DNA from 2 places in the Pseudomonas poae RE*1-1-14 genome. Region 2 is predicted to be linked to the other one. Evidence: riboswitches for the same ligand, from Rfam matches in the RefSeq annotation. Region 2 holds a riboswitch; the other holds the start of a gene.
What was found. A riboswitch is a leader RNA that binds a small molecule or an ion and turns the genes downstream of it on or off. The one in region 2 is predicted to bind cobalamin.

Region 1 (6,175 bases), 1.6 Mb from region 2:
TGTTGATCGCCGCGTCCACCTCGCCCCGGGAGTTGCCGGTCAAGCTGGCCGACCTCAAGTCCCGTCTCACCCTGGCGCTGATCTTCCAGATGCGACCCTTGTCCGACGAAGACAAATTGCGCGCCCTGCAATTGCGTGCATCTCGTCGCGGCCTGCACCTTACCGACGAAGTCGGGCATTTTATTCTCACTCGTGGCACGCGCAGCATGAGCGCGCTGTTCGATTTGCTCGAACAGCTTGACCAGGCGTCCCTGCAGGCGCAAAGAAAATTGACGATCCCTTTTCTCAAAGAGACGTTGGGCTGGTAACTGTTTGATTTGCATGGATTCGGCATTTTTCAGGCGCCAGAAATCCTGCGTTTGAGCCGCATCGGCTACGCATTTTGCCCATTAAATGGAATTACGGCTTAGATGTCGCAGTCCAATTGCCAAGTCACATAGACCTCGATTGAATTTGCAAATCGATCCGATAGCGGGCATAGTCTCGGCTTCTTTACATACCAGCCACGGTCGTGCCCATGCTAAATCGCTTCGCACCCCTCGTGCCTCTCGCACTCGTCACCCTGTTGTTTGGTTGCGCCTCCCAGCCCCAGCAAGTGGCTGTCCAGCAAAAACCACAGGTTCAAAGCCAGGCAAAATTCGTTGCCGCGCAGTCTGCTTCCGTTTACGAAGACGAACTGGCAACCGAAAAAGAACTGACCGATTTTTCCGGCAGCAAGCCTTATCAGCTTCCTGTGCTGGCCGACAGCATCCTCGAACGTGGCATGTCCCTGATCGGTACCCGCTACCGTTTTGGTGGTACCTCTGAAGCCGGTTTCGATTGCAGCGGCTTTATCGGTTACCTGTTTCGTGAAGAGGCGGGCATGAATCTGCCACGCTCGACGCGCGAAATGATCAACGTGAAAGCACCGTTGGTCGCGCGCAACAACCTCAAGCCCGGCGATCTGCTTTTCTTCAGTACGGCAGGCCGTGGTCGTGTCAGCCACGCCGGTATCTACTTGGGCGATAACCAGTTTATCCACTCCAGCAGCCGTCGCAGTGGCGGCGTTCGAGTCGACAGCCTGGGCGACAGCTACTGGAGCAAAACCTTCATCGAAGCCAAGCGCGCACTCGCCATGGCCCCGTCTACAGTGACCGCCAGTAAGTAAAGTTAAAGTGATACTTGAAGTTTGACGCGTAAGGGCTAGAATCCCTGGACATTGTTGTAATCCGTTCGCGCGAGCCCTGCTTGCGCGTTCTGGTTTTCAGCGTTCGGCAGCGAAAAGCCGCTCCAGACCAGGATTGTTCTGCCCATGTCGACCTCGGCCCGCCTCATGCTTCTTGTTTGCGCCGCGCTGCTCAGTGCCTGCGCAAGCCGTCCACCGCCGCCGGCGCCTGTCGCCGTCAAGCCCAAGCCGGTGTTCAACTACGCTGCCACCCAAAGTTTCTCGCCTGCGGCCGAAGACGTGCTCTTCCGTGCACTCGGTCTGGTCGGCACGCCTTATCGCTGGGGCGGTAATACACCGGACTCGGGATTCGATTGCAGCGGCCTGATCGGCTTCGTCTACCGCGATGCGGCCGGTATTTCCCTGCCACGTACCACCCGCGAACTGATCGTGATGCGCGCCCAGGATGTGAGTGAGCAGAACCTGCAGACCGGTGACTTGCTGTTCTTCGCCACCGGCGGCGGTTCCCAGGTCAGCCATGCGGGCATCTATGTGGGCGAGGGCCGTTTCGTGCATGCGCCGCAAACCGGCGGCACGGTGAAGCTGGATACCTTGTCCAAGGCGTATTGGCAGAATGCGTACCTGAGCGCCAAGCGCGTATTGCCGGCCGAGCATCTGGCGCGCAATCCTTAACGCTCAAACCAGGATCCGCACGTGGGAGGGGGCTTGCTCCCGATGGCGGTGCATCAGTTCAACCATTCATTGACTGATCCACTGCTATCGGGAGCAGGCCCCCTCCCACATGTGTTTTGCGGTGTTTATTTAGCGGCTGAAACCCGCCACACCTTATTCCCCACATCATCGGCCACCAGCAGATCCCCCTGCTGATCGATGACCACGCCCACTGGCCGGCCCATGGCTTTCTCGTCTTTGTCGAGGAACCCGGTCAGCACGTCCACCGGCTGCCCCTTGGGTTGTCCGCCCTCGAACGGCACGAAGATCACCTTGTAGCCACTGTGCGGCTTGCGGTTCCACGAGCCGTGCTGGCCGATGAACGCGCCGTTGCTGAAGGTCGCCGGGAGTTTGCTGCCTTCGGCAAAGGTCAGCCCCAGGGATGCGGTGTGCGGGCCCACGGCGTAGTCCGGTGCAATGGCCTTGGCCACTAGCTCCGGATTCTGCGGCGTCACGCGCACGTCCACATGCTGACCGTAGTAACTGAACGGCCAGCCATAAAAGCCGCCATCCTTGACCGAGGTGATGTAGTCCGGCACCAGGTCGCTGCCGATTTCGTCGCGCTCGTTGACGGCCGTCCACAGTTTTCCGCTCTGCGGTTCCCAGGCCATGCCGTTGGGATTGCGCAGGCCCGACGCGAAAATCCGGTGCTGGCCGGTGGTGCGGTCAACTTCCCAGATCGCTGCGCGGCCTTGTTCGGCCTCCAGTCCGTTTTCGCCAACGTTACTGTTGGAGCCGACGCTCACATAGAGCTTGCTGCCGTCCTTGCTCGCCACCACGTTTTTCGTCCAGTGGTGGTTCAGCGGACCGCCTGGCAAATCGACGACTGTAGTGCCCTGGGTTTTGATCGCGGTTTCGCCCGGCTGATAGGCAAAGCGCAGCAGCTTGTCCGAGTCGGCCACGTACAGGTCGTTGCCCACCAAGGTCATGCCGAATGGCGAGTTGAGGTTTTCCAGGAAAACCGTGCGTGTCTCGGCCACGCCGTCGTGGTCGGCATCGCGCAGCAGGGTGATGCGGTTCGGGCTCGGCACACCTGCGCCGGCGCGGCCCATGACTTTCTCCATCACCCAGCCGCGAATGCCCTTGGCATCATCCGGCTTGGGCGGCGCGTTGGTTTCGGCCACCAGTACGTCGCCATTGGGCAACACATAGAGCCAGCGCGGGTGGTCCAGGCCTTCGGCGAACGCAGCGACCTGAGTGCCAGCGGCGGCGGTCGGCTTGGCGCCTTCAGGCCAGCCGATGGCCGGTGCGATGTTTACTGTTGGGATCAGCGTCTTGTTCGGTTGCGGCAACTTGGGCGACGGCCCGGTGCCATCCGACACCTGCAGCGTCGAGCTTTCACCGCAGGCGGCAAGGGTGCCGGCGAGCATGATGAGTAAGGCGAGTCTTGTTTTATGCATGGTTTTCTCCTGAATGCCTGTAAGGGTAGAGGATTGCCAGCGCGGGATGGTTCAAGTGCCAGGCCAGCTTTAATTGACGCTCCACCCCCAACCCACTAACCTTCGCCGCTTGTTCCAGGTGCTCCGTGGCGCGTGCGTCGACAGAGTGAAACAGGGAAGCCGGTGAGTGAGCGCACTTGTACACAGTGCTGCCGCGATCCCGGCGCTGCCCCCGCAACGGTAAATGAGTCAACACGGTGCTGTTTGCCACTGTATCGCCCGCGATATGGGAAGGCGCGCCGCCGGCTTGCCTGCGCTTGATACGTGCAGGCGCCACTCATGAGTCCGGAGACCGGCCTTGAACATTCAACAGCATCACGGTGGGCGATGCTTGGCTGTCTGTATGTGCTTGTTCCTGCCCGCCGTTTTTGTCCAGCCCCAACGGAGAGCTGCCATGACCGATTCCCCCGAACGCGACGAGCGCCATCTGGCGCGCATGCTGCGCAAAAAAGCCGTGATCGACGAGCGCATCGCCAACTCGCCGAATGAGTGCGGCCTGCTGCTGGTGCTCACCGGCAACGGCAAAGGCAAGAGCAGCTCGGCCTTCGGCATGCTGGCCCGTGCCATGGGCCACGGCATGCAGTGCGGTGTGGTGCAGTTCATCAAGGGCCGTTTCAGCACCGGCGAAGAGATGTTCTTCCGCCGCTTCCCCGAGCAGGTGCGCTTTCACGTGATGGGTGAAGGTTTCACCTGGGAAACTCAGGACCGCCAGCGCGACATCGCCGCCGCCGAAGCCGCTTGGGCGGTATCGCGGGCAATGCTGCAGGACCCCTCCATCGGCCTGGTGGTGCTGGATGAATTGAACATTGCCCTCAAGCACGGCTACCTCAACCTTGACCAGGTCCTCAGCGACCTGCAGGCCCGCCCGCCGATGCAGCACGTGGTGGTCACCGGCCGTGGCGCCAAGCCCGAGCTGATTGAAATGGGCGACACCGTCACCGAAATGGGCATGCTCAAGCACGCATTCCAGGCCGGCATCAAGGCTCAGAAGGGCGTCGAACTTTGAATCAGCCCCGTCATTGCCCGGCCGTTCTGATTGCCGCACCGGCGTCCGGCCAGGGCAAAACCACCGTGACCGCCGCCCTGGCCCGGCTGCACCGCAATCTGGGGCGCAAGGTGCGCGTGTTCAAGTGCGGCCCGGACTTCCTCGACCCGATGATCCACGAGCGCGCCAGTGGTGCGCCGGTGTATCAGTTGGACATGTGGATGGTGGGCGAGCAGGAAAGTCGCCGCCTGTTGTGGGAAGCGGCGGGCGAGGCCGACCTTATTCTGATCGAAGGCGTCATGGGCCTGTTCGACGGCACGCCCTCCAGCGCCGACCTGGCGCGACATTTCGGTGTGCCGGTGCTCGGCGTGATCGACGGCACCGCCATGGCCCAGACCTTCGGCGCACTGGCCCTGGGCCTGGCGCGCTATCAGCCGGACCTGCCGTTCGCCGGCGTGCTGGCCAACCGGGTCGGCACCCTGCGTCATGCGCAGTTGCTCGAAGGCAGCCTCACCGAAGGCCTGCGCTGGTACGGCGCGCTGTCCCGCGAGACTGGAATCGAACTGCCCAGCCGTCACCTCGGCCTGGTGCAGGCCAGCGAGCTCAATGACCTCGATGCGCGCCTGGACGCCGCCGCCCAGGCCCTGGGCAGCAGTTGCGAAGTGGCGGTGCCGCCACCGGTGACCTTTGCCGTGCCCGAGGTGATCGCGGCCGAGCCGTTGCTCGCCGGCGTGCGCATTGCCATCGCCCGGGACGAAGCGTTTGCCTTCACCTATGGCGCCAGCCTGGACCTGTTGCGGGCGATGGGCGCCGAGCTGAGGTTCTTCTCACCGCTTCACGATAGTCAGTTGCCTGAGGCCGACAGCCTGTACCTGCCCGGTGGTTACCCGGAGCTGCATCACCAGGCGCTGTCGGAAAATACCTCGATGCTCGCAGCCATTCGTGCCCATCACGCGGCGAATAAACCCTTGCTCGCCGAGTGTGGCGGCATGTTGTATCTGCTCGACTCGCTCACCGACGTTGACGGCATCCGCGCCGAACTGGTGGGCCTGTTGCGGGGCGACGCGGTGATGCAGAAGAAACTGGCGGCGCTGGCGCTGCAGAGTGTCGAGCTGCCGGAGGGCACGTTGCGCGGGCACACCTATCACCATTCGCTGACCAGCACCGAATGGGATCCGATCGCCCGTGGCCTGAGCCCCAATGGCGGGCGCGGTGCCGAGGCGGTGTATCGGCAGGGCCGGATGACCGCTTCCTATGTGCACTTTTACTTCCCGTCGAATCCGGCGGCGGTGGCCGCGCTTTTTGCGCCGGATCTCAAGACCGCTGTCGCAGGCAATCCAGCGCCCACATTGATAGCGTTTACAGATCAAACGGTAGGGCCATGACCGACCACGCATTCCCCCAGGCCGAGCGCGACGCCGTGTACCGCGCCATCGCCGAACGCCGCGACATGCGCCACTTCAGCGGTGGCACGGTCGCCCCCGAATTACTGCAGCGCCTGCTCCAGGCCGCACATCAGGCCCCCAGCGTGGGCCTGATGCAGCCCTGGCGCTTTATCCGCATCAGCGACCGCTCGTTGCGCGAGCGGATCCAGCACCTGGTGGAAGACGAACGCGTGCGCACCGCTCAGGCCCTGGGGGAGTGTTCCGACCAGTTCATGAAGCTCAAGGTCGAAGGCATCCACGACTGCGCCGAAGTGCTGGTGGCAGCGCTGATGGATGACCGTGAACGGCATATTTTCGGCCGTCGCACCTTGCCCGAAATGGACATGGCCTCGCTGTCCTGCGCAATCCAGAACCTGTGGCTGGCCGCGCGGGTGGAAGGGCTGGGCATGGGCTGGGTGTCGTTGTTCGAACCCCAGGCCCTGGCCGACCT
Region 2 (6,175 bases):
TGACCCGGGCACCCAGGTGTACTACCGCCTATGGCCGGTGCAGGGGGTGATCGTGCATAAAACCCACATCACTTACCCGTTCAGCGCCGCGAAGATGGCGCGCATCCGGCAGCTCTTCTACGCCGGTGACTGGCAGGTCAGCGCCTTGCCCGGCTACGGTCCTGGTCGTCGTGCCAACCCGTTCGAGACCTTCGAGGCCATCCCGGCCAAGGCGCGCTACCAGTTCATGCTCGATAACGCCGAGTATTTCGTGCGCACCTTCATTCGTGGGCCCGTATGCCGTGGACAGATCGCCACGGACGTGATTCGCGACAACTTCTGGACCTTGTTCCAGGACCCTGAGCACGACCTGTACATCACCGATGCGCGCTATCGCGGCCAGGCCACGCCGCTGCTCGCGATGCCCGGGCAGAACGATGAGGTGGGCAGCGTGCTGGGGCTGTGGCTGAGCTACCGCGACAAGCGCAACCAATACGAAGCGCTGCGTCGAGACAGCTACGCCGACCTGCCGCCTCCGGCGTGGTCAACGTTGTGGGCGGGTAATGACAATGCCTTGCTGAGCATCTTCCGCCACTTCGACAGCGCGTCCGTGACCAAAGGCCTGATCGGTGAAGTGCCGCAGACGATGTGGCTGTTCGATTACCCGCTGCTCGAGCGCACTTATTACCAGTTGGCGGTGAATTTCGACGTGTTTGGCAACGTCGCACATCAGGCCCAGACCCGACTGTATTTCGACTTGATCCGCAATGGCGCCGAGCAGAATTTTCTGCGCCTGATGCCGGCCGATAGCCGTGAGTCGCTCCTCGATGACTGGTACCAGAACAGCGGCAAGCTCAAGATGTGGCTGGATTACGAAGCCATTGATGACACCACGCCCAGCGGCCTGCATCTGGATGAAAAGCACCCCAGACGCGATTTTGCCCGGCAGTTGCTGACGCGTTATGCCGCGTTGAATGCGAGTCCCGATCCGATCAACCGCTGTTCGGGCGCCTATTGTTCGCGCGACGGCATCGGGCCTGCATTGCAGAATGCAGAACAGGCGCTGAGCCGCCTGACCTCGCGCCCGGCCGCCGGGCTCAAGGTCATCGAGCAGTTGCCCGAAGCGACGATGCTGCGTATCGAAACCGCCAGCGGCAAGCGCGAGGTTTACAGCCTCTTGCGCAATCGCGCCCACAGCAACGTCGCGTTTCTCTTGGGTGAGGCCTATCGCTATCAGCCGGGCCTGGACACCTTGACGGTCTACCCCGGCGTACTCAGCAGCTACCCCAACTTCATGTTCGCGCTCAAGGCGCAGGAAGTGCCCGAGTTCGTGGCCCAGATGGAGCAGGTCACGGATGCCGCGGGCTTTGAAAAAATCGTCGACCACTGGGGTATACGCCGTAGCCATCCGCTGTTCTGGCAGTACTTTCACGATTTGTCGCAGTACCTGCGGGAAACCACGCCGGTGGAAGAGGGCGTACTGGACATGAATCGCTATGAGAATCTGTGAGCGCGTTGTGGCTTCGCCGCTATCCCGACAAAAACACTCGGACTTTGTACCTGCGTAATAATTTGGCGTAAACTCCCCCCAAGCCTGTGAGGAGTTTCCATGACTGCCATAACCATTACCGACGCCGCCCACGATTACCTGGCTGACCTGCTGTCCAAGCAGAACACCCCAGGTATCGGCATCCGCGTCTTTATTACCCAGCCCGGCACCCAGTACGCCGAGACTTGCATTGCCTACTGCAAGCCTGGCGAAGAGAAACCTGAAGACACCGCCCTGGGGCTCAAAAGCTTCACCGCGTACATCGACGCCTTCAGCGAAGCCTTTCTGGACGATGCCGTGGTCGACTATGCCACCGACCGCATGGGCGGCCAGTTGACCATCAAGGCGCCCAACGCCAAGGTGCCGAATGTCAACGCCGACAGCCCGGTCAACGAGCGCATCAACTATTACCTGCAAACCGAGATCAACCCGGGGCTGGCCAGCCACGGCGGTCAGGTCAGCCTGATCGATGTGGTTGACGACGGCATTGCCGTACTCAAGTTCGGCGGCGGTTGCCAAGGTTGCGGCCAGGCGGACGTGACGCTGCGCGAAGGCATCGAGCGCACCCTGCTCGAGCGCATTCCGGAGCTCAAGGGCGTTCGCGATGTGACCGACCACACGCAGAAAGAAAACGCCTACTACTGAGTAAGGCGTTCACTGCGAACAAAAAACGGCGCCCGTGAGCGCCGTTTTTTATGCTTTTAATTCATGCGTTTACATCAGGTATCTAACAAATCAGATCATTTTGTTCATTCAAGGACGGTAGAGGTGAGCATGCCCGGCGCGGTACAGCGATGAATCACCAAAGCTGTCACTGGCCAGCACTCGGCCCACCACAATCAACGCCGTACGCCGAAAGCCCTTGGCCGCGACTTTGCCGGCAATATCACTGAGCGTGCCCACCACCCAATCCTGATCCGGCCACGTTGCACGGTGCACCACCGCAATCGGGCAGTCAGCGCCATAGTGCGGCAGCAGTTGGGCGACGATCTTTTCCAGGTGATTGACCCCAAGATGGATCGCCATTGTGGTGCCATGCCGCGCCAGGCTGTCGAAGTCTTCGCCGTCCGGCATGCGGGTCTTGTCGGCGTAACGGGTCAGGATGACGCTCTGGGCGATGTCCGGCAGGGTCAGTTCGGTTTCCAGCAGCGCGGCGCAGGCGGCTACCGCCGTGACGCCCGGGATGATCTGGAAAGGAATGTTCAGCTCGCGCAAATGCCGGATCTGTTCGCCAATCGCCCCGTACAGGCTTGGATCGCCGGAGTGCACGCGGGCCACATCCTGGCCGCTGGCGTGGGCGACCTTGATCAACTCAATGATTTGTTCCAGGTGCAGCTCGGCGCTGTTGACCACCTGATGCGCCTGATGGCCTTCCAGCACCGCCGCTGGCACCAGCGAGCCGGCGTAGATGATCACCGGGCAACTGCGGATCAGCCGCTGGCCCTTGACGGTGATCAATTCCGGATCGCCTGGGCCTGCGCCGATAAAGTAAACGGTCATGGGAGTTCCTGTGGGGGTAGGGCGAGCATGAAAAATGCTCATGATCGAGCAAGGCGATTATCGGGGTTTCAGCCAGCGCAGGCCAACGCAAAGGTCGCCTTGGCGTTTTTTCTGCGGCTGATCAACAAGCGGGCAGGGGCGCCCGCGAGCTGTTCGGCCAGAGCGAGCGCGGCACTTTCGGCAATCCCATGGCAACCGGTGTGGGCAAAGGCGGCCGCTGATTTGTGGCTCAGGCGGTCCTCATAACTCGCCAGTTGCGCGGCGCTGAAACACAGCAACGGCAATTGCAGCAGGTGGGCCAGGGCGATCAACCCCGGCTCCTCCCGTTTGCGATCAATGCTGGCCAGCGCGCTTAACCGCTGGCGCTCTATGCCCGCTTCGGCGAGGGCGCCGTCAAGCAGCGTCAGCAGGGTGTGAACATCACACCCGCGCTGACATCCCAGTCCCGCAGCCAGAATCATGCCGAGTATTGACCGTCGCGGTTGCGACGGAACAGCCAGGCGCTGATCAGACCCAGGGCCAGCCAGAACGCGACGTTGGTCAACTGCGAGGCGATCTTGAACTGCGCTTCGAGGGCCTCGGGTGCGAGCATTGCATGCACTTCGGGCTGTGGCGCGCCGATCACATGGGGCACCGCCAGGATCGCCACGCCGAGGACTTTGAGCAGCCAGTTGTGGCCGAACACGATCAGCGCAATACCGGCGGCCGTGGACGCGGCGGTGCCGATCCACCAGGTCTGGCGCAGCGCCAGGTCGGCGGCGGCGGTGCCGGGCAACTCCGGCGGCAGGCCTAGGGTGGGCGCGAGCACAAAAGTGGCGTAGCCAGCCAGTCCCCACAGCAGGCCCTGGGCCGTACGAGTCGGCGCGCGCAGGGTGTAGAGACCGGCCAGCATCAGCGCGAAACCCACCGCCACCACCAGGTTGCTGCCGGTGGTCGACAGCACCCGCTGCCAGCCATCTTCCGGCTCCCAGGCCTGGGCATCGTGCATATGGGCGGCGTGTTCATGCGCCACCTCGGTCGCAATCGGCGCTTTCTCGAACGTTTCGGCCTGCAGAATCAACGGGGCGACCCAGAAGCTTTGCAGCAGAGTCAGCAGCAGGGCGGCCAGCAGGCCGGTAAAGCCAGCGGTTTGCGCAATACGCTTGATCATGTCGTCAGACCTTAGTGGCACGGGAACGCGGCGCTGTGGCGGGTATCGTGGGCAGCATTGTGCACCGCCTCGATATGCGAGAACCCGGCGAAATACACCAGGCATGCGCCGAGTATCGATGCACCGATGGCGGCGGTGAGGCGTTGGCTCAGCGTGGTGGTGTGGCGGGCGGTGGGCGAGGTGCTGCTGATGATCGACATGGCGCGTCCCTATCAAGTGTCTGGGCGAAACGAGCGCATGCAAAACCCCGCGAGCCGGGCGCGCGGGGTTCGAACAGCGCCCGCCCACCGCGGGTTTGTTATCTGATTTTTCGGGCCGGTCTCCGGGCTTGCGAGGGACGCTGGGTCAAAAAGCATCGCCTTCCCATGCCTGCTGGCACAGTGGATCTGACGCTTCACTCGCTTACCGTTGCGGGGGCAGCACCGGCCTTGTCATACCCTGGCATTGCAGGCCCTGACTCACCGGTTTCCCGTTTCACCCTGTGAAGGGCACCCGAAACAAGATGTACAGGAAAACACGAGCATGACCGGGCGTCAATTGAGGCGGGCGATAACGAATATTTGTGAAGGACATGCGTACTGGCGTTTTTGCCAAGTAATACCCTTAATTAGTTTATAGGCCTGATGCACTTTTTTTTCAGTATCGATTATTGGATGGTAGGCGCGCTGAAGTTGATGTTGCCCATTAAGTAAATAAGGCTTTTTTATGTCTGTTATATCTCGCGCCAGTTTTAACACACCCTTTGTTAATCAAAATATTGTAGATCCGAATGTTGAAGCCGCTGGCCCGCAGTACAAGGCCCAGCAGGCTGGCGATCCGTATTATCGTGCAGGGTCCGGCAAGCCGTCCTGGTCCACCCGTCAAGCCGCCAACCAGATCGATCGAAGACAGCGCCGGCTGCAAGACCGCGATAAAGATAAAACAGTGCGTGTGGGTTATACGTTTCGCGAAGTTGCACCAGCGGAGACCCGCTTTAATCAAACCCAGCAGGAGCAGGCCCGTCTTTCAATGCAGTCCTGGTCGGATGTTGCGAATATCGAGTTCAAGGAAGAAGCCGCTGCGCCGGAAGGCCAGTTACGGTTCGTCAACAGCAGGGCGATAAACTTCGCCGATGCCACATTTTCCGAAAAAGCGGGGCGGGTGCGCGTGAACCCGAACTATTGGGCCAACCGTGCGCCAGCCGTGAACGGCTTTGGTCGCCATACACTGACCCACGAAATCGGCCACTTGCTGGGCGCCGCGCACACCGGTGAATACGACGCGGCGCGTGGGCCGAGCAACTACGACGAGCATGCCATCTTCGCCCAGGACAGCCGGGCCTACTCGGTCATGAGCTATTTCGACGCGAGCGATACCGGCCAGGATCACCAGGGCGAGTATGCGTCGGCACCGCTGATGACCGACATCGCCTGGGCCCAAAAGGCCTACGGCGCCAATTACCGGACCCGTAACACGGATACCACCTACGGCTTCCACTCCAATACCCGGCGAGACGATCTTTCACTGGTGTCCCCACGGGACGGCGCCGTGTTCTGTGTCTGGGACGGCGGCGGAAACGATACGCTGGATTTCTCCGGCTATTACCAGAACCAGGTGATCAACCTGAACGCTGAAACCTTCTCCGACGTCGGTGGCAAGAAGGGCAATGTCTCCATCGCCAAGGACGTTACCCTGGAGAACGCCATCGGCGGTTCCGGCAATGATGTGTTGACCGGCAACGCAGCCGACAACCGGCTCAAGGGCGGTGGCGGCGCTGATCGGCTGGAGGGCGGGGCAGGCCGCGATACCTTCGTGTACGACACCGTCACCGATTCGACATTACGCAGCCCCGACCTGTTGACCGACTTCGTCACCGGCCAGGACAAAATCGATATATCCGCCTTGTTGCGCAAGCAGGGTCTTCATGACCTCACCTTCGTCAACCGGCTCTCCGGCCGGCCCGGTGAGGCAGGGCTGGGCTACGATCCGCAAAAAAACGAGTCGTGGCTGGTGCTTGA

Region 1: it holds a riboswitch for cobalamin, as region 2 does, so the genes downstream of both, cobO (cob(I)yrinic acid a,c-diamide adenosyltransferase) here and H045_RS07005 (CbtB domain-containing protein) in region 2, are expected to answer to the same signal.

Annotation. Positions count from the first base shown of each region.
Region 1 covers NC_020209.1:3,091,001-3,097,175, reverse strand. Annotated here, with positions in the region: gene hda (DnaA regulatory inactivator Hda) at 1-308, shown strand, start outside; gene H045_RS13335 (C40 family peptidase) at 518-1,147, shown strand; gene H045_RS13330 (C40 family peptidase) at 1,292-1,837, shown strand; gene H045_RS13325 (PQQ-dependent sugar dehydrogenase) at 1,963-3,276, opposite strand; cobalamin riboswitch at 3,376-3,630, shown strand; gene cobO (cob(I)yrinic acid a,c-diamide adenosyltransferase) at 3,710-4,321, shown strand; gene H045_RS13315 (cobyrinic acid a,c-diamide synthase CobB) at 4,318-5,685, shown strand; gene bluB (5,6-dimethylbenzimidazole synthase) at 5,682-6,175, shown strand, end outside.
Region 2 covers NC_020209.1:1,518,321-1,524,495, forward strand. Annotated here, with positions in the region: gene H045_RS06980 (fatty acid cis/trans isomerase) at 1-1,489, shown strand, start outside; gene nfuA (Fe-S biogenesis protein NfuA) at 1,589-2,173, shown strand; gene cobM (precorrin-4 C(11)-methyltransferase) at 2,282-3,028, opposite strand; gene H045_RS06995 (cobalamin biosynthesis protein) at 3,097-3,489, opposite strand; gene H045_RS07000 (CbtA family protein) at 3,486-4,178, opposite strand; gene H045_RS07005 (CbtB domain-containing protein) at 4,190-4,378, opposite strand; cobalamin riboswitch at 4,475-4,689, opposite strand; gene H045_RS07010 (M10 family metallopeptidase C-terminal domain-containing protein) at 4,884-6,175, shown strand, end outside.